Regions from separate parts of the Micromonospora sp. NPDC005206 genome, predicted to be linked through region 2. Evidence: riboswitches for the same ligand, from Rfam matches in the RefSeq annotation. Region 2 holds a riboswitch; each other region holds the start of a gene.
The links. A riboswitch is a leader RNA that binds a small molecule or an ion and turns the genes downstream of it on or off. The one in region 2 is predicted to bind S-adenosylmethionine.

Region 1 (6,230 bases), on a different contig from region 2:
GCACGGCGGTCAGGTGGCCCACCGTGTGGTAGTGCCGGTGCGGCTCCCGCCAGCGGGCGAGCAGCTGCTCCCCGGCCCGCGTCGAGCCCGCGCCGGGTTTCGCTCCGGCGCCCCGGGCCGCCGCCCGCCACCGGTCCAGCAGATCGGCCACCGCCCGAGTCTGCCGCATCCTCCCGCCACGTGCGGAGCGGGAGGATTCAGTAGGCCTGCCTCGGGTAGTCGCGCCCATGGCCGTGGCCCGGGACAAACGACCTCCGTTGGTGCGGCGCACCCCGCTGCGTGAAGGGCTGGTGGACGTCGACGGCGCGCGGATCGCCGAGGCCACCGAGGAGCTGCGGCACCGTGGCCGGGCCACCCTGCACGACCGGCTGCACCGGGTGCGGATGGCCGGCGGGCTGGCCGTGCAGGCCGGGCTCGCCGCCGGGCTGGCGTACTTCATCTCGCACCGGGTGCTCGGCAACCCGCAGCCGGTCTTCGCGCCGATCTCCGCGGTCGGCACCCTGGCCGCGTCGGTCGGGCAGCGGTTTCGCCGGACCGTGGAGCTGATCGTCGGGGTGGGGATCGGGGTGGCCATCGGCGACTTCCTCATCTACCTGCTCGGCACCGGGGCGTGGCAGCTCGGCCTGGTGGTCACGGTGGCGATCCTGCTCACCATCTTCGCCGGGGCCAGCGTGGCCATCGTCATCCAGGCGGCCGCCACGGCGGTGCTGATCGTCACGCTGAGCCCGTCGACCCAGAACCTGGAGATTCCGCGCTTCGTCGACGCGTTCCTCGGCGGTGGGGTCGCGCTGCTGGTGACGGCGGTGCTGCTGCCGCTGAACCCGCTCCGGGTGATCAACCGCGCCGCCCGGCCGGCGCTGGACCTGCTCGCCGCCCAGCTCGACGCCACCGCCGACGGGCTGCGCAACCAGGACCGCGCCACGGTCCAGCAGGCCCTGGAGCGGTTGCGGAACAACAAGGAGGAGCTGGCCACGTTGGCCGAGGCGATCGAGGGGGCGAAGGAGACCGCCACCCTGTCCCCGGCCCGCTGGCACCGGCGCGACGAGCTGACCCACTACGCGGAGGCGGCGGATCCGATCGACCGGGCGATGCGAAACACCGGCACGTTGATCCGCCGGTCCGTCACGCTGATCGAGGACGAGGAACCGGTGCCGGATCCGATGCCCGACGCGATGAACCACCTCGCCGAGTCGGTCCGGTTGCTCAAGCACGAGTTCGCCGTGGGCGAGGAGCCACAGAAGGCCCGGGAGAGGTCACTGCGGGCGGTCAGCGAGGCCGGTCGGGCGTACGGCGCCGGGGTCGGCTTCTCGGGCAGCGTGGTGATCGCCCAGATCCGCACCACGGCGAGTGACCTGCTGGTGGCCTCCGGAATCGAGCAGGAGGAGGCGAACCGGTGCATCCGCACCGCCTTCGGGGAGCAGGAGCGGCCGATCGGTGAACCGGCCGAGCCGGGCGAGAAGCCGAAACCGCCCACCGCCCCACCGGTCGGCTGACCGCACCACCGGCCGGCCCGGCTCACGCCACCGGCCGGCCCGGCTCAGCCCAGCGTGGCGAGGGCGGCGAGCAGCCGGTCCACCTGGGCGGGCGTGCTGCCCAGGCCGATGCTGGCGCGCAGCGCGGTGGGCGGCAGATCCCGCCGGCCGGTGCGCCCCGCCGCCTCGGTGAGCAGCCGCCGCGCCAGCGGGTGGGCGCAGAACAGCCCGTCCCGTACGCCGATCCGGTGGTCCGCGGCCAGCCGCGCGGCCACCTCGGCCGAGTCCCACCCGGCGACCACGAACGAGACGATGCCGACGCGGGGCGCGTCCGGGCCGAAGGTGCGCAGCTCCACCACGTGCGGCAGGGCGGCGATGCCGGTCCGCAGCCGGGTCAGCAACGCCTGCTCGCTGGCGGCCAGCATCGCCTGGTCCGCCCCGGCCAGCGCCGCGCACACCGCGGCCAGCGCCACCGCACCGAGCAGGTTCGGCGTGCCGCCCTCGTGCCGGGCCGGGCCGGTCGCCCAGGTCACGTCGTGCGTGGCCGGCCCGACGTGGCTGGTGGCGCCGCCGCCGGCCAGGTACGGCGGAGCGGCGTCCAGCCAGTCCGCCCGGCCGACCAGCACGCCCGCGCCGAACGGCGCGTACAGCTTGTGGCCGGAGACGGCCAGGTAGTCCACGTCGAGCGCGAGAAGGTCGACCGGTGCGTGCGGGGCGAGCTGTGCGGCGTCGAGGACGATCCGTGCCCCATGCCGGTGGGCGACCCGGGCGAGCTCGGCGACCGGCCAGCGCTCGCCGGTCACGTTGCTCGCCCCGGTCACCGCGACCAGCACCGGCAGCGCCGGGTTGCTGTCCCGGCGCAGCTCGGCGAGGGCGGCGGCGAGGGCGCGTACCGCCTCGGCGGGCTCGGTGGGCACCGGCAGCCGTACCGAGCCACGCGGCCAGGGCAGCAGGTTGGCGTGGTGCTCTCCGGCGAAGGTGACCACCGTCGTGCCGGCGGGCACCGCCCGCGCCAGCAGGTTCAGCGCATCCGTGGTGTTGCGGGTGAAGATCACGTGGTCGTCGGCGCGGGCGCCGAAGAAGTCGCCCACCGTCTGCCGGGCCCGCTCGTAGGCCAGCGTGCAGCGCCGGGACAGCGCTCCCGCGCCCCGGTGCACGCTCGCGTACCAGGGCAGCAGCTCGGACACCGCGTCGGCGGCGGCCCGCGCACACGGCGCGGTGGCCGCGTAGTCGAGGTTGATCTCGCCCGGTACGCCGAGCACGTCGAGCGGCCGCGACGGGGCCGGCGCGGGCGTGCTGCCGGACCGGGTGGGCAGCGAGGGTACGAGGGTGACGGACACGCCGGAACCTCCGGGGTCAGGGACCCCGGGTGCGATGTCGGGACGGGGTCCGCGCTTGCCCAGCACACCGATCGGGCTGGGCCCGGTCATCACCCGGGGCACCCCACCGCGAACTCGACGAGGGTTGCCGGCCAGCAAGCCGGGGCTTGACGCTGGCGCTCGTGACCTGCCGGCAGCATAGCGGCTGCCGATGGGCCCGGACCAGCCGGCGGCGGATGGCTACGCTGACCGCATGGCCGACACCCCGCCCGGTGCACCCCTGCCGTCGCCGCCCGCGCCCGCAGCCCCGTCCGCCGGCGCGGCGCCCCGGATGCCGCTGCGCCGACTGGGGTGGCGGCGGTTCCTGGTGCTGGCGGGGGTGGTGCTGTTCATCGCGGGGTGCGCGGTGTTCATGGTCTTCACGCTCGGCCAGTCGCTCGGCGTACGGGCGCTGCTGATCGGGGTGGTCGCCGCCATCCTGCCGGTGCCGGTGCTGGTCGCCTGCTTCCTCTGGCTCGACCGATACGAGCCGGAGCCGCTGAAGTACCTGATCTTCTGTTTCGCCTGGGGGGCGTTCGTCTCCACCGCCGCATCGCTCACCGTGAATGAGTTCGCCGCCGCGCGGTTCGCCGACTGGGGGCTGCCGTCCGCGCTCACCGGTGTGCTGGTGGCGCCGTTCATCGAGGAGCTGACCAAGGCCCTCGGCCCGATCCTGCTGCTGGTGTTCCGTCGCCGGGAGTGGTCCGGGATCACCGACGGCCTGGTCTACTGCGGGCTCTCCGCGGTCGGCTTCGCCATGGTGGAGAACATCCTCTACCTGGGCGGGTACGGCTATGCGGCCGGCGCCGACCGGTACGGCCCGGCGACCGGCACTCAACAGGTCATCGCCATCTTCATCGTCCGGATCCTGCTGTTCGGGTTCGCCCATCCGCTGTTCACCTCGATGACCGGTGTGGGGCTCGGTGTCGCGGCCCGTACCGCCGACCGGCGCGTGCGGGTGCTCGCCCCGGTCGCGGGTCTGCTGCTGGCGATGATGCTGCACGGCACCTGGAACCTGCTGCCGACGCTCACCCAGGCCACCGGGGAGGCGGTGATCATGCTGTACGGCTTCCTGGGCCTGATGGTGCCGATCTTCTTCGGCATGGTGGGGCTGGCGGTGTGGCTGCGCGCGTGGGAGGGACGGCTCACCGAGCGCACGTTGCCGGATTACGTGCGCGCCGGCTGGCTGAGCCCACCCGAGGTGGCCGCGCTGAGCAGCCTCGGTCGCCGGCACGCGGCCCGCAGTTGGGCGCGTCGGGTGGCGGGGGACGCCGGGGTGCGGGCGATGCGTGGGTACCAGTTCGCCGCCACCCGGCTGGCCCTGCTGCGCGACGGGTCGCTGCGCGGCCTGGATCGCAAGCCCGCTGACCGGGAACGGACGGCCACCGAGGAGCGGGAGCTGCTGGAGGCGATCAGCGCGTACCGGTCGTTCTTCGTGGGGCGGGACCCGCAGGCCCCGGCCGGAGTCTGGGACGGCAGTCGCTACCACCTGCGCTTCCCGGACGGCTCGCAGCGTCCGGTGGCCGCGCCGGAGGAGCCGGTGGTGCCGATCCCGGTGGTGCTGGCCGCGCCGCCGCCTCCGCTGGGGTATGCCCCGCCCGGCTGGTACGGCCCCCCACCGGCGGGGTCCTGGCCGTCCGGTCACCAGTGACGGCTGGCGGCCGGCTCAGGTCATCATGGTGGTGAGGAAGTCGCCGAGCCCCTGGGCCATCGCCACCAGCGCGGCCCCGATCGCCTTGAACATCTGCGCCGCGCCGTCCGGCCGGAACGCCATGAAGTAGATCAGGAACGCGACGCTGCCCCAGGCCAGCAGCTTCTTCACGAATACCGGCATCGTCCCTCCCCAGGGCCACGGTCGCCGGATGGCTTCCCGTAGCGGGGCCCGGCAAACGGCGTGGTGGCCGGGGAGGCGCGTCAGAGGTAGAGGCCGGTGGAGTCGTTCTCGATCCGTTCGGCGGCCACGGCGTGTACGTCCCGCTCCCGCAGCAGCACGTACCCGCGGCCGTGCAGCTCGACCTCGGAGCGGTCGTCCGGGTCGAAGAGCACCCGGTCGCCGGAGACGATGGCGCGGACGTTCGGCCCCACCCCGACGGCGGTGGCCCAGGCGAGGCGCTTGCCGACCGCGGCGGTCGCCGGGATGACGATGCCGGCGGTGGAGCGGCGCTCGCCCTCGCTGCCTTCCATCCGCACCAGCACGCGGTCGTGCAGGAGGCGGATCGGCAGGCCGGCGTCGAGATCCTGGTCGGCGGTCACGCCGCAGACGCTACCGTGTCGCCGACGGCCGGCCCGACGGTGGTTACGCCCGAGGCGACCGGGGCAATGTGTGGCGGAACTACCCTATGGTGTCGGGAGCGGACGTAAGCTGTCCGGCCTGTCGTTGTGGGCCGACCGGTTCTCTGCCAGGAGGTGCGCTTGAGCCGCTTCGAGCGGGTACGCGGGCGGCTCCGCCGCGCCTACCAGTCGGGACGGGAGTCGGTTCGCGCCGATCGGAGCGCGTCGAGCGACCGCGCGGAGCCTCGGGTGGCGGCGCCCGCCGTGCCCGGGCCGGCCGCGCCGCCGTCGGCCACGGTCGTCGGCGCGGAACCCCCGACGGACGTGCACAGCTCGACCGCCAGCCGCGACGACGCGGACGTCCCGCACGGGCTGCGGATCGCCGCCGCCTGGTGCTGGCGGCTGATCGTGATCGGGCTGGTGGCCTGGGCGCTGCTCCGGATCGTCGGCACCATCAAGATAGTGATCATCCCGCTGGCCATCGCCCTGCTGCTCTCGGCGTTGCTCGCACCGGCGGTGGGCTGGCTGCTGCGGGCGCGGCTGCCCCGGTCGCTGGCGACGGCGGTGGTGCTGGTCGGCGGCCTGGCGGGAGTGATCGGCACGCTGACCCTGGTGGTCAACGAGTTCATCAAGGGGGCGCCGGAGCTGAGCGAGAAGTCCTCGCAGGGCGTCCGGCAGATCCAGAACTGGCTGAAGACAGGTCCGCTGCACCTCTCCGACACCCAGCTCAACCGCTACATCGACGAGGCGCAGGATTGGATCAACTCCAACACCTCGGATCTCACCAGCGGGGCGCTGAGCACCGCGGCGACGCTGGCCGAGGTGCTGACCGGCACGCTGCTGGTGCTCTTCGCGACGTTCTTCTTCCTGCGCGACGGCAACCGGATCTGGCGCTTCCTGGTCCGGCTGCTGCCGGTGGCCGCCCGCTGGAAGGTCGATGACGCCGGCCGCGCCTCCTGGCACACGCTCGGCGCCTACGTCCGGGCGACCGTGCTGGTGGCCTTCATCGACGCGGTGGGCATCGGCATCTTCCTGGTCATCTTCGACGTCCCGTTCGCCTTCCCGCTGGCCGCGCTGGTCTTCCTCGGCGCGTTCATCCCGATCGTCGGCGCGGCGCTCTCCGGTGGCG
Region 2 (6,230 bases):
TACGACGAGTGGCGGATCTTCTCCGTCCGTGGCGGTGTCACCTCGGACGAGGACATCACTCATCCACACCCCATGGTCTGGGCGATGTATCAGGCGATCTAGGGAGCGAAACATGATCTACCTTTGCGTGCCGTCGGAGTTGGCGAGCGAGCTGGTCACGTCCGGGGCTGCCCGCCAGAGGCCCAAGCCGAGGGGCAGCATCGTCGAACTCATCGTGACGGGCGCCACCGGCGCGGCGACATTCGTCTCGCTCCTGCAGGGACCAGAAACTGTGCTGCGGATCGCCCGCGCGTTCCGCGCTGTCGCGCTGAAGCGGCCGGACAAGCGGATCGAAGTTCACATCAAGGGGCCGAAGGGCGAAGTGCATCTTTTTGACTGCGACCGCGACACCCCACTCGAGGAACTGGCCGCACTCGTCAAGAGGGATCTCCTGGGCTGACCGTGGTTCAGCCGGGCCTCGGGGCGGGCGCAGCCGCACCACTGGTGAGCCTCCCCCCGGGGCGGCGAGAGTCGGGAAATTGAAAACCAGGGGTACGGACGAGCCCGGGCGTGGGATGGTGCGAGATGGCTGCTGTACCGGTGGAGATCTGCCCGCACGCGGGCGGCCCGGCCGGAGGCGCGGGCGCACGTCGCGCCGCCCGGGGCGGCTTCGACGAGGAGAGGCAGTGCCCATGCAGGCTCAGCGCAGGCCACCGCGTACGGAGCGGAACCAGACCCGGGACGACCAGACCGGCGGCGGCATGACCGGAGCGGCCACGCCCCTGACCATCTGGGCCGCCGCCGTGCTGCTCGGCCGGATCAGTGCTGGCGACGACGACAGCGAGGACGAACGGCACATCCTGCGCGGCATCGAGTGACCCTCGCCGGTCCGGTCACAGCCAGCCGCGCCGCTTGAAGATCAGGTAGAGGCTGCCGCAGACCAGGGCCATCAGCAGGAGCGCGAACAGGTAGCCGTAGCGCCAGTTCAGCTCCGGCATGTGCGCGAAGTTCATCCCGTACACCGTGCCGATGAGCGTGGGGGCGAACAGGATCGCCGCCCACGAGGAGACCTTCTTCAGCTCCTCGTTCTGCGCGTAGCTGGCCGCGGTGAGACTGCGCATCTCCTCGTTCTGCTGCTGCGAGACGAGGGTGGCGTTGACGGTGAGGATGTTCTGCAGCAGATGCCGGAAGCCGTCCACCCGCTCCACCACCTGGGTGAGGTGGTCCGTCACGTCCCGCAGGTAGCGGCGCAGTTCCTCGTCGGTGCCGTAACTGCCGGCGCCGGCCGCCAGCGCGTCGAGCACGGCGAGCAGCGGACGGGCGGCCCGCTGGAACTGGATGACCTCGCGGCTGAGCCCGTAGATGCGCCGGCTGGCGTTCGGGTCGCCGCCGAAGACCTCGGTCTCGATCTCGTCGATGTCGTTCTCCAACCCGGCCACCACCGGTGCGTACCCGTCGACCACCTGGTCGAGGATCGCGTACAGGATCACCTCCGGGCCCTGGGCGAGCATCTGCGCGTCCGCCTCCAGCCGCCGCCGCACCGCGGCCAGGTCCGGTGCCTCACCGTGCCGGACGGTGACCACGAACCCGGGCCCGATGAACAGGTGCAGCTCGGAGAACTCGACCTCTTCCCGCAGGTCGTCGTAACGGGCGGCGCGCAGCACCACGAAGAGCGTGTGCCCGTACCGTTCCAGCTTGGGCCGTTGGTGGGCGTTGATCGCGTCCTCCACCGCCAGGTCGTGCAGCCGGAACTCCCGGGCCAGCGAGGTGATCTGGTCGATGTCGGGCCGGTACAACCCGATCCAGGCCATCGCGTCGCTCTGCTCCTGCAGGCAGCGGTACGTCTCGGCGAGGCCGACCGGCGACGCGAACCGGTGCCCGCGGATGTAGACGGCACTGTCCACCAGGCCGCCGGTGGGCGGCGTGGGCGGCTCTACCCGCGGCGGCTGGCCGACGCGGACCTCGTGCTCGTCGAGCCGGCGGCCGAAGCCACCGCCCGGGCGGAACCGACGGCCGCCGACCATGACCCGCTCCCTCCCCGGACGCACCAACCGGCGACTGCCCGAACCGCCCGGGGCATGTTCGGGGCGGGACGCCGGGAGGCGCTGCTTCCCCCGTGACCACGACCCGAAACCCCGCGACGCGCCGTCCGCCCGGGTGCCCGGGCGGGCGAGTTCCCCGCACTGGCGGACTGGCCCGGGTCCGCTGGCGGATACTCGCGGTGACCGTGGGCGGACGACGGGGGAAGCGCCGATGGAGGTCGACAGGCGCGCCGGCCGCCGGGCCGGTCGACTGCGGGCCTGGCTGATCGACGGCGGTTCGGAGCAGGCGGCGCAGCGGCACGGCCCGCACGGGCGCCCGCCGGAACATCGCCACCACTCGTGGTGGAAGGTGATGTGCCTGACCGGCGTCGACTACTTCTCGACGCTCGGCTACCAACCGGGCATCGCCGCGCTGGCCGCCGGCGCGCTCTCCCCGGTGGCGACCCTGGTGCTGGTGCTGGTGACCCTGCTGGGTGCGCTGCCGGTCTACCGGCGGGTGGCGGTGGAGAGCCCGCACGGCGAGGGCTCCATCGCGATGCTGGTACGCCTGCTGAGCTACTGGCCGGGCAAGCTGTTCGTGCTGGTGCTGCTCGGTTTCGCGGCCACCGACTTCATCATCACCATCACCCTCTCGGCGGCCGACGCGACCGCGCACATCGACGAGAACCCGTTCTGGCCCAGCGCGCTCAGGGGACACGAGGTCCTGGTCACGCTGCTGCTGGTGGCGCTGCTCGGCGCGGTGTTCCTCAAGGGGTTCGGTGAGGCCATCGGGATCGCCGTCGTCCTGGTCGCGGTCTACCTGGCACTGAACGCGGTGGTGATCGCCGACGGTCTGTGGCGGGTGGTGACGCACCCGAGCGCGGTCGCGGACTGGACCAGCGCGCTGACCACCAGCCACGGGGATCCCCTGCTGGTGATCGGGTTCTCGCTGCTGGTGTTCCCGAAGTTGGCGCTGGGCCTGTCCGGCTTCGAGACCGGGGTGGCGGTCATGCCGCACATCCGCGGGGACCGGCGGGACTCGGAGGACCGCCCGCTGGGCCGCATCCGCGGCGCCCGCCGGCTGCTCACCACCGCGGCCGCGATCATGAGTGTCTTCCTGATCACCAGCAGCGTGACCACCGCCGTCCTGATCCCGCCCGAGGCGTTCCAGCCGGGCGGGCCGGCGAACGGCCGGGCGCTGTCCTACCTGGCGCACGAGAACCTCGGTGAGGTGTTCGGCACGGTCTACGACCTGTCCACCATCGGCATCCTCTGGTTCGCGGGGGCCTCGGCGATGGCCGGGCTGCTCAACCTCGTACCCCGCTACCTGCCCCGCTACGGCATGGCGCCGACCTGGGCCCGGGCCGTACGGCCACTGGTGCTGGTCTTCACCGGGGTGGCGTTTCTGATCACGGTCGCCTTCGGGGCGAGCGTGGACGCGCAGGGCGGCGCGTACGCCACCGGGGTCCTGGTGTTGATCACCTCGGCGGCGACGGCGGTGACCCTCGCGGCGCGGCGGCGGCGCCAGCGTGGCCGGACGGTCGCGTTCGGGATCATCGCGATCGCCTTCGTCTACACCACCGCGGCGAACGTGGTGGAACGTCCCGACGGCGTGAAGATCGCGGCCTGCTTCATCGGCGGGATGATCGTGGTGTCGCTGCTGTCCCGGTTGTTCCGCGCCTTCGAGTTGCGGGTCGACCGGGTGGAGCTGGACGCCGAGGCCACCCGGTTGATCGACGAGTGCAGCGGGCGCCGCGTCCGCCTCATCGCGCACGAGCCGGCCACCCGGGACCGTGCGGAGTACCGCGACAAGCTCGCCCAGACCGTGGCGGACAACGACTTCCCGGCCGACAGCGCGGTGATCTTCGTCGAGGTGACGGTGACCGACCCGTCGGACTTCGAGACCGAGCTGCTGATCCGTGGCAGCGTGGAGCACGACCGGTACCCGGTGCTGAGCCTCGCCAGTTCCGCGGTGCCCAGCGCGGTGGCCGCCCTGCTGCTGGATATCCGCGACCGGGCGGGGCGGTGCCCGCACATCTACTTCGAGTGGACCGAGGGCAACCCGGGCGGCAACTTGCTGCGCTACCTGGCGTTCGGCCACGGCGAGATCGCCCCGGTCACCCGGGAGATCCTGCGCCGCCAGGAACCCGACCCGCGCCGCCGTCCGCACGTGCACGCCAGCTGACCTGCCGACCGGACGCCAGTCGCGGACGGTGAGCGTGGTCATAACGACTGGACGATCCGCCTCCCCGGGCTGCTAGCCTCGGCGCAGGTCATGAGCGCCAGCGCGAAGCCCCGGCTCGCTGGCCGGCAACCCTCCTCCGCGGTGGGGTGCCCCGGGTGAAGACCAGGCACCGGCACGACGTCGGTGCAAGCGTGGCCTGGCACCCAGGTCAGCACAGACCCGGGAGAGCCATGCGCATCCTCAGCACCACACCATCAGCCGACGCCGCGGATTCCCGCACCGGCTGGCCGACACCGGCACTGACCCGCAGGCGGCACGTGGACCTGATGCGGGTGTGCAGCGCCGCCTGTCGCGGCCGCGCGTACTAGCGCACCCCTTCCCGAACCCATCCCAGCGGTACGCCCACCGGGCGCACCGTCGGCGGCGCACATCTGCGTCCGCCGCTGCGCAAACTTCGGAGACACCTGTGCGATTCCTTCCTGCCCTGACCCGCGCCGCGGCCCTCGGCGCGGCCACGATCCTGGCCGCCACCGCGCTCACCGCGTGCGGCGACGACACCTCGTCCGACGCCGCCGCCAACCCGTACGGTCTGGCGCAGCCGGGCGTGCTGCGCGCCGGCACGCTGACCGACGCGCCACCGAACGTGTACCTCAAGGACGGCAAGTTCACCGGCTTCGACAACGACCTGCTGACCGCAGTGGCCAGCAAGCTCGGCCTGAAGGTGGAGTTCGTCGGCACCGACTTCTCCGCGCTGCTCTCCCAGGTCAACAACCACAAGTTCGACGTCGGCAGCTCCTCGATCACCATCACCGAGGCGCGCAAGAAGACGGTCGACTTCGGCAACGGCTACGACTTCGGCTACTTCGGCCTGGACGTGCCGGCCGGCTCGCCGATCACCGGCTTCGACCAGCTCGCCGGCAAGCGGGTCGTGGTGGTGCAGGGCACCGTCCAGGACGACTACGCCACCGGCGAGCAGCTCAACCCGGTCCGGGTGCCGGACTACAACGGCGCGATCAACCAGCTCAAGGCGGGCACCGCCGACGCGTGGATCGCCCCGGCCGAGATCGGCGAGACGTCGGCGGCCGACAGCAACGGCAAGATCACTGTGGCGGCCAAGCAGCTCAGCCCGGCACCGACCGCGTACGCCGTCGCCAAGGGCGGCGACAAACTGCGGGAGGCGCTGAACAAGGGCCTCGACGAGGTGATCGCGGACGGCACCTGGAGCCGGTTGCAGGCGCAGTACTACCCGGGTCGGCCCGTACCGGCGGACTTCCGCCCGGGCAGCGGCACGGTGACCGTGCCGGCCGCACCGTCGGCGTCGGCGTCGGCGTCGGCGTCGGCGTCGGCATCGGCCGCGTCCTGAGACACCCGGTGACGAGCGAGCGGGGCGGTAGGAGAGGCGACCAATGGATCCGTTGAGCACCCTGTGGGAGACCTTCTTCGACTGGGACGCGATGCGCGAGGCGCTGCCCGAGATGCTGACCGTCGGGTTGCCCAACACGCTGATCCTGGCGGTCTCCGCCGCCCTGCTCGGCTCGGTGCTGGGCCTGCTGCTGGCCGTCGCCGGCATCTCCCGCAGCCGGTGGCTGCGCTGGCCGGCGCGGGTCTACACCGACGTGTTCCGGGGGCTGCCGGCCGCGGCGACGATCCTGCTGATCGGCGTCGGGCTCGCGCCGCTGGGCATGCAGGTCTGGGGACCTGACCCCTACCCGCTGGGCATTCTGGCGCTGTCGCTGATCGCGGCGGCGTACATCGGGGAGATCTTCCGCTCCGGCATCCAGTCGGTGGAGGCCGCACAGTTGGAGGGAGCCCGGGCGCTCGGTTTCTCCTGGGGCGAGGCGATGCGGATGGTGATCATTCCGCAGGGCATCCGGCGGGTGCTCCCGGCCTGGGTGAACCAGCTCATCGCGCTGATCAAGGACTCCAGCCTCGTCTACTTCCTCGGCCTGGTGGCCAGCCAGCGGGAGCTGTTCCGGATCGGGCAGGACTACGCGGCCACCACCGGCAACGAGTCCGCGCTGCTGCTGGCCGGGCTCTGCTACCTG
Region 3 (6,230 bases), on a different contig from region 2:
CGTCCAGTGGCTGGACCACTACGTCAAGGGCGAGGGCGACGCGCCCGGCGACGACTTCACCTGGTCGCGGATCGCCGGCTTCGACGCGCTCGACCGGGGCCTGGTCGCGACCGGCTTCCGCCGCACCGACTACCCGGGCCTGGTTGGCACTGCCCGCCGGGAGGTCACGGTCGCCGGCCCGGCCCAGCCGATCGCGAACCCCCCGAACGGCAACCCGGCCGCCATCTCCTCGGTGCCGTTCGCCGGCGGCCTCGCCTCGCTGCTGGACGGGGTGGCCGGCGACGTGCCCGGCCAGCACGCCCGTTTCGAGTCGGCGCCGCTGACCGATGCGGTCGACGTGGCGGGCGCCCCCACCGTCACCCTGCGGGCCGCCTCACCGACCGGCGAGGCGGTGCTCTTCGTCAAGCTCTACGACGTCGACCCGGACGGCGCGGCCACCCTGCCGAACGGGCTGGTCGCCCCGGTCCGGCTCACCGGCCTGCCGCAGCGGGTGCAGGACGCCCGCCCGGTCACCGTGACGCTGCCCGGGATCGTCCGCCGGGTCGAGGCCGGTCACCAGCTGCGGCTGGTGGTGGCCAGCTCCGACCAGGCGTACACCACGCCGGCCCAGCCCACCGTCTACACGGTGGCGGCGGACGGCGCGGTCAGCCTGCCCACGGTCAGCGGGGAGCCGATCCCCACCACGGCGACGATCTGGCGCTGGGTGCTCGCCGGCCTGCTCGCCGCCATCGCGATCGGCCTCGTCGTGGTCGTGGCCGTGGTCCGCCGCCGGCACCGCCGGCAGGACCGCTCCGTGCACCCGGAGTACGCGGGCACGCCGCTGGCCGTGCGCCGGCTGCGCAAGGAGTACGCGGACGGCTTCGTCGCGGTGTCGAACGTGGACTTCGAGGTCCATCCGGGTCAGGTGGTGGGCATGCTCGGGCCGAACGGCGCCGGCAAGACCACCACGCTGCGGGTGCTGATGGGGCTGACCCAGCCGACCGCCGGGGAGATCTACGTCTTCGGCCGACGGCTGGTGCCCGGCTCGCCGGTGCTGTCCCGGATCGGCGCGCTGGTGGAGGGGCCCGGTTTCCTGCCGCACCTGTCGGGTCTGGACAACCTGAAGGCGTACTGGCGGGCCACCGGGCGGCCGTGGGAGGACGCGCATTTCGACGCGGCACTGGAGATCGCCGGCCTGGGCGACTCGGTGCACCGGAAGATCAAGAACTACAGCCACGGGATGCGCCAGCGGCTGGCCATCGCGCAGGCCATGCTGGGCCTGCCGGAGCTGCTGGTGTTGGACGAGCCGACCGACGGGCTCGATCCGCCGCAGATCGCCGAGATGCGCCGGGTGCTCCAGCGGTACGCCACGGACGGCCGGGCCGTGCTGGTCTCCAGCCACCTGCTGGCCGAGGTGGAGCAGACCTGTACGCACGCGGTGGTGGTGAACAAGGGCCGGATCGTGGCGTCCGGGCCGGTGGAGGAGATCGTGGGCGAGTCGCCGAGCGTCCTCTTCGACGTCACCGACCCGGTGGCGGCGCGGGCGGTGCTGGACCGGCTGCACGGGGTCCGGGTGCTGCCGGAGAGCGACGGTCAGCTGGTGGTCGACACCAACGGCACGGCCCGCAGCGACGTGGTGGCCGAGTTGGTGCGCGCCGGCATCGGGGTGGACCGGGTGGTGCCCCGGCGCCGCCTGGAGGACGCGTTCCTCGCCCTGGTGGGCGAGAACTCTCGGGGAAGCGGTGACCGGTGATGGCTGGCTCTTCCGTCGAGACGCCGATGGGCGTCACCGATCCGGCCGGTGCGGCCCGGGGCTACCGGCCGTCGGCGACGATGCCGTTCGGCGCGGAGTTCCGCCGGCAGGCGTCCCGGCGGCGGACTCAGCTGGCGCTCGGGTTCATGGTCCTGCTGCCGCTGATCATCCTGGTCGCCTTCCAGTTCAACTCGGGCGGCGACGACGACAACGGCAACAACGAGTTCGCCAGTCTGGTCGACCTGGCCACGTCCGGCGGGCTCAACTTCACCCTGTTCTCGATCTTCGTGTCGGCGTCGTTCCTGCTCGTGGTCGTCGTCGCGCTGTTCTGCGGCGACACGGTGGCCAGCGAGGCGAGCTGGGGCAGCCTGCGTTACCTGCTGGCGATCCCGGTGCCCAGGGCCCGGCTGCTCACCGTGAAGCTGGTGGTCGCGCTCGCGTACTCGGGGCTGGCCCTGCTGTTGCTGGCCGGCACGGCCCTGGCCGCGGGCACCCTGCGGTACGGCTGGTCGCCGTTGCGCAGCACGGTCGCCGCCGAGCTGGAGCCGACCGAGGGGCTGCTCCGGCTGCTGGCCGTGCTCGGCTACCTGGCGGTCGTCCTGCTGGTGGTCGCCGGCCTGGCGTTCCTGCTGTCGGTGACCACGGACGCCGCGCTGGGCGCGGTGGGCGGCGCGGTGCTGCTGTGGATCCTGTCCAGCATCCTGGACCAGATCACCGCCCTCGGCGTGCTGCGCGACTTTCTGCCCACCCACTTCAGCACCGCCTGGCTGGGACTGCTCTCCACCCCGGTGCAGACCGACGACGTGGTACGCGGCTGCATCTCGGCGATCAGCTACGCGACGCTGTTCTGGGGGCTGGCGTTCTGGCGCTTCACCCGCAAGGACATCACCTCATAGCCGGCTGTCCGATGGGCTCACCGGCGGTGGGGCGGGCCGCGTCGGCACCGGCGTGGACGGCTCTGCCTTCTTCCAGGCACTGACGCCGATCCGGCCGGTGTTGCCCACGTCGATCGGGCCGTCCGGGTCGACGTCCTCGGCCGGCTGCCCGGCGGCGGGTGCGACCCGAAGGTATTCCCCGTTGGTGGCCACCACCTTCGAATCGGTGACCAGGTTGCGCCAGAGCACCGCGGCGGTGGCCCGTTCCCCGGTCTGCAGGGTGACCTCCCGGGGCGGCTGGTCGAAGCCCGACGTGATCCCCTTCGCCCCGGGCAGCACGCGCAGGATGATCAGCTTGCGGTCCTCGTCCAGTACCCGCGGCGCCGGGTATCCCTTGATCCGGTAGGGGCGGTCGCCGCAGTTGACCAGCTCCAGGCCGAGGGCGCGCAGCCCCATGGCGGCGTCCGACCCGGTCGACCGGATCCGGACACCGGACTCCGGGCAACCGGCCAGCGGGTCGACGCTCGCCGTCGGGCTGGGCGCGCCCGGCCGGCCGTTCGTGACCGCCGGCGGCGGGCTCGGGCCGTCCCCGGCCTGGCCGCGATGGTCGGCGGGGGCGCAGGCGCCGAGCGCGAGCACCATGACGACCGCCGCGCTGGTCCGTCGCGCTGTCGCAGCGTCGTGGAAGATCATTCACCGATCCTTGCCCATGTGGGCTTCCCACCGCCGCCCGGCCCCTCGCTATCGGCAGCTCTCGCGGACGTCAGCCTCGGTTGGACTGGGTGAGGACCGCGTCCAGTAGGCCGGGGTAGAGGCGGTCCAGTTCGTCGCGGCGGAGGCGGACGTAGCGGCTGGTGCCGGCGGCGCGGGTGCGGGTCAGGCCGGCCTCGCGCAGCACCTTCAGGTGGTGACTGCGGGTCGCCTTGGAGACGCCGATCTCGAACGTGCCACAGGCGCGCTCGCCGCCCTCGGCGAGCGCCCGCACGATCTGTAGCCGCACGTCGTCGGCGAGTGCGGCCAGCACGGCGGTGACCGGTACGGCGGCCAGGTCGGGTTCGTGCGGCTCCATGTGACCAGTGTAACCGTTGTTCGACAATCGTCGAACATCTCCCTAGGGTCGGTGTCGTTGGTTCGAAAGTACTCGAACATTGGAGCTGACGATGCGATCCCGCGCCGCCGCCTACCCGTTACTCGCCGTGCTCAGTTGGGGAGTGATGTTCCCGATCCTGGCCAGTGCGCTGACCTGGGTCGATCCGCTCAACCTGACCACCGCCCGCTACCTGCTGGCCACTGTCATCCTGGTCGGCATCCTGCTGCTCCGCGAGGGCGCCGGCGCGCTGCGGCTCGGCGGCCGGGCGGTCGAGGTGGCGGTGCTCGGCGCGGTCGGCTTCGCCGGCTTCAACGTGCTCACCAACCTGGCGCTCGAACACGCCGCACCGCAGCAGGTCGCCCTCTTCGTGGCGACCACCCCGGTCATCACCCAGCTGGTCCGCTGGGTCCGCGACGGCGTACGCCCGAAGCCGCTCCTGCTGGCCCTCTCCCTGGTGGCGCTTCTCGGCGTCGGCCTGGTGATCACGCGCGGGAGCCTGGCCGGGCTCGGTCAGTTCGGCCTCGGCGGTCTGATGATGATCGGCGCGGTGTTCGGCTGGGCCATCTACACCCACGGCGCCAGCCGGTTCGGCGGCTGGTCGCCGCTGCGGTACACCACCCTCACCGCGCTCGCCGGCACGGCCGCCATGCTCGCCGCGAGCGTGCTCGCCGACGGCATCGGCTGGCAGCACGCGCCGGGAGCCGCCGACCTGGTGGCGGTCGCGCCGCAGTTGGCGTACGCCGTGATCGTGGGCGCCGTGGTCGCGGTGCTGGCCTGGAACACCGGCGTGCAGCGGCTCGGCACCGCCAACGCCGCGCTCTTCATGAACCTGGTCCCGGTGACCACCTTCGCAGTGCAGATCGCCCGCGGCTACCGGCCCGAGCCGGTCGAGCTTGTCGGGGCCGCGATCACCATCGCCGCCCTGGTCGCCGCCAACGTGGCGACCCGCGCCCGCACCGCCGCGGTGCCCGCGGACCAGGCGACCGCCGTCGTCGACCGGACGGCGGTCGTCGACCCGGTCGCGGTGGTGGCCCGCTAACCGGCCGGCCGAGTCAGATCGACGGCGCAGGTCGTCCCGGCCGCCGCCGGCCGATCGCTCACCTGGCGGGACGCCGGGAGCCTCCCGTCGCCGCATTGCCTAGACTCGGCGGCACAACTGAATACCTCATCCAGAGGGGCTGAGGGATACGGCCCGACGACGCCCCGGCAACCACCCCGCGCGCTCACCGCTGAGCGCCCCGCGGGGCAGGTGCCAATTCCGTCCCCGCCGCACCGTGCGATGCGGGGAAAGATGAGAGGACCCTCGACATGACGTCGACGCTCGCCGCCTCCGGCATCGACACCTCCGCCAGCCCCGCCCGCGCCCTGGTCTGCCGCGCCTGTTCGGCCCGCTACCCGCTCGCCGCCCAGCACGCCTGCTACGAGTGTTTCGGCCCGCTGGAGGTCGACTACGACGCCACAGCCCTGGCCACGGTCACCCGTGAGCGGATCGAGGCCGGCCCGGACAACATCTGGCGGTACGCCGCGCTGCTGCCCGCCGGTCAGGACCCGTCCACCCGCGTCACCCTGAACCCGGGGCTCACCCCGCTGGTAGCGGCCCCGCACCTCGCCGCCGAACTGGGCATCACCGCGCCGCTCTGGGTCAAGGACGACAGCGCCAACCCGACCCACTCGTTCAAGGACCGGGTCGTATCGGTGGCGCTCACCGCCGCCCGGGCGCTCGGCTTCACCCGGTTCGCCTGCGCCTCCACCGGTAACCTGGCCAACTCGGTGGCCGCGCACGCCGCCCGCGCCGGGGTGCCCTCGGTGGTCTTCATCCCGAGCGACCTGGAGCAGGGCAAGGTCATCACCACCGCGGTCTACGGCGGTGACCTGGTCGCCATCGACGGCTCGTACGACGATGTGAACCGGCTCTGCGGCGAGCTGGTGGAGACCGACGAGTTCGAGGACACCGCGTTCGTCAACGTCAACGTCCGGCCGTACTACGCCGAGGGCTCCAAGACACTCGGGTACGAGGTGGCCGAGCAGCTCGGTTGGCGGATCCCGGCCCAGGTGGTCATCCCGATGGCCAGCGGCGAGCTGCTCACCAAGATTGACAAGGCGTTCTCCGAGCTGGTCGAGATCGGTCTGGTCGAGGCGCCGGCCGGCGGCTGGAAGGTCTTCGGCGCCCAGTCCGCCGGCTGCAACCCGATCGCCACCGCCCTGCACGCCGACACCGACACGATCACCCCGGTCAAGCCCACCGGCATCGCCAAGTCGCTCAACATCGGCGACCCGGCCGCCGGCCTCTACGCCCTGGAGGCGGTCCGCCGCACGGACGGCTGGATGGAGTACGCCGACGACGACGAGATCCGCGCCGGCATCCGACAGTTGGCACGTACCACCGGGGTCTTCGCCGAGACCGCGGGCGGGGTCACCGTGGCGGTGCTGCGCAAGCTGGTCGAGTCCGGCCGGCTCGACCCCACGGCGGAGACGGTCGTGTTCAACACCGGCGAGGGCCTGAAGACCATCGACGCGGTAGCCAACCAGGTCG

Region 1: another riboswitch for S-adenosylmethionine. It lies ahead of ABZU69_RS07490 (aminotransferase class V-fold PLP-dependent enzyme); the one in region 2 lies ahead of ABZU69_RS20920 (ABC transporter substrate-binding protein).
Region 3: another riboswitch for S-adenosylmethionine. It lies ahead of thrC (threonine synthase); the one in region 2 lies ahead of ABZU69_RS20920 (ABC transporter substrate-binding protein).

Annotation. Positions count from the first base shown of each region.
Region 1 covers NZ_JBEXHU010000004.1:289,936-296,165, forward strand. The annotation lists gene ABZU69_RS07480 (metal-dependent phosphohydrolase) at 1-151, opposite strand, end outside; gene ABZU69_RS07485 (FUSC family protein) at 291-1,493, shown strand; gene ABZU69_RS07490 (aminotransferase class V-fold PLP-dependent enzyme) at 1,538-2,788, opposite strand; SAM riboswitch class IV at 2,859-2,979, opposite strand; gene ABZU69_RS07495 (PrsW family intramembrane metalloprotease) at 3,003-4,481, shown strand; gene ABZU69_RS07500 (hypothetical protein) at 4,497-4,664, opposite strand; gene ABZU69_RS07505 (co-chaperone GroES) at 4,745-5,083, opposite strand; gene ABZU69_RS07510 (AI-2E family transporter) at 5,243-6,230, shown strand, end outside.
Region 2 covers NZ_JBEXHU010000013.1:103,469-109,698, forward strand. The annotation lists gene ABZU69_RS20895 (CHAT domain-containing protein) at 1-102, shown strand, start outside; gene ABZU69_RS20900 (hypothetical protein) at 113-439, shown strand; gene ABZU69_RS20905 (hypothetical protein) at 666-857, shown strand; gene corA (magnesium/cobalt transporter CorA) at 873-2,003, opposite strand; gene ABZU69_RS20915 (amino acid transporter) at 2,233-4,185, shown strand; SAM riboswitch class IV at 4,272-4,383, shown strand; gene ABZU69_RS20920 (ABC transporter substrate-binding protein) at 4,652-5,548, shown strand; gene ABZU69_RS20925 (amino acid ABC transporter permease) at 5,592-6,230, shown strand, end outside.
Region 3 covers NZ_JBEXHU010000004.1:265,222-271,451, forward strand. The annotation lists gene ABZU69_RS07380 (alpha/beta fold hydrolase) at 1-1,732, shown strand, start outside; gene ABZU69_RS07385 (ABC transporter permease subunit) at 1,732-2,628, shown strand; gene ABZU69_RS07390 (DUF4232 domain-containing protein) at 2,623-3,300, opposite strand; gene ABZU69_RS07395 (metalloregulator ArsR/SmtB family transcription factor) at 3,371-3,676, opposite strand; gene ABZU69_RS07400 (DMT family transporter) at 3,768-4,736, shown strand; SAM riboswitch class I at 4,860-4,995, shown strand; gene thrC (threonine synthase) at 5,006-6,230, shown strand, end outside.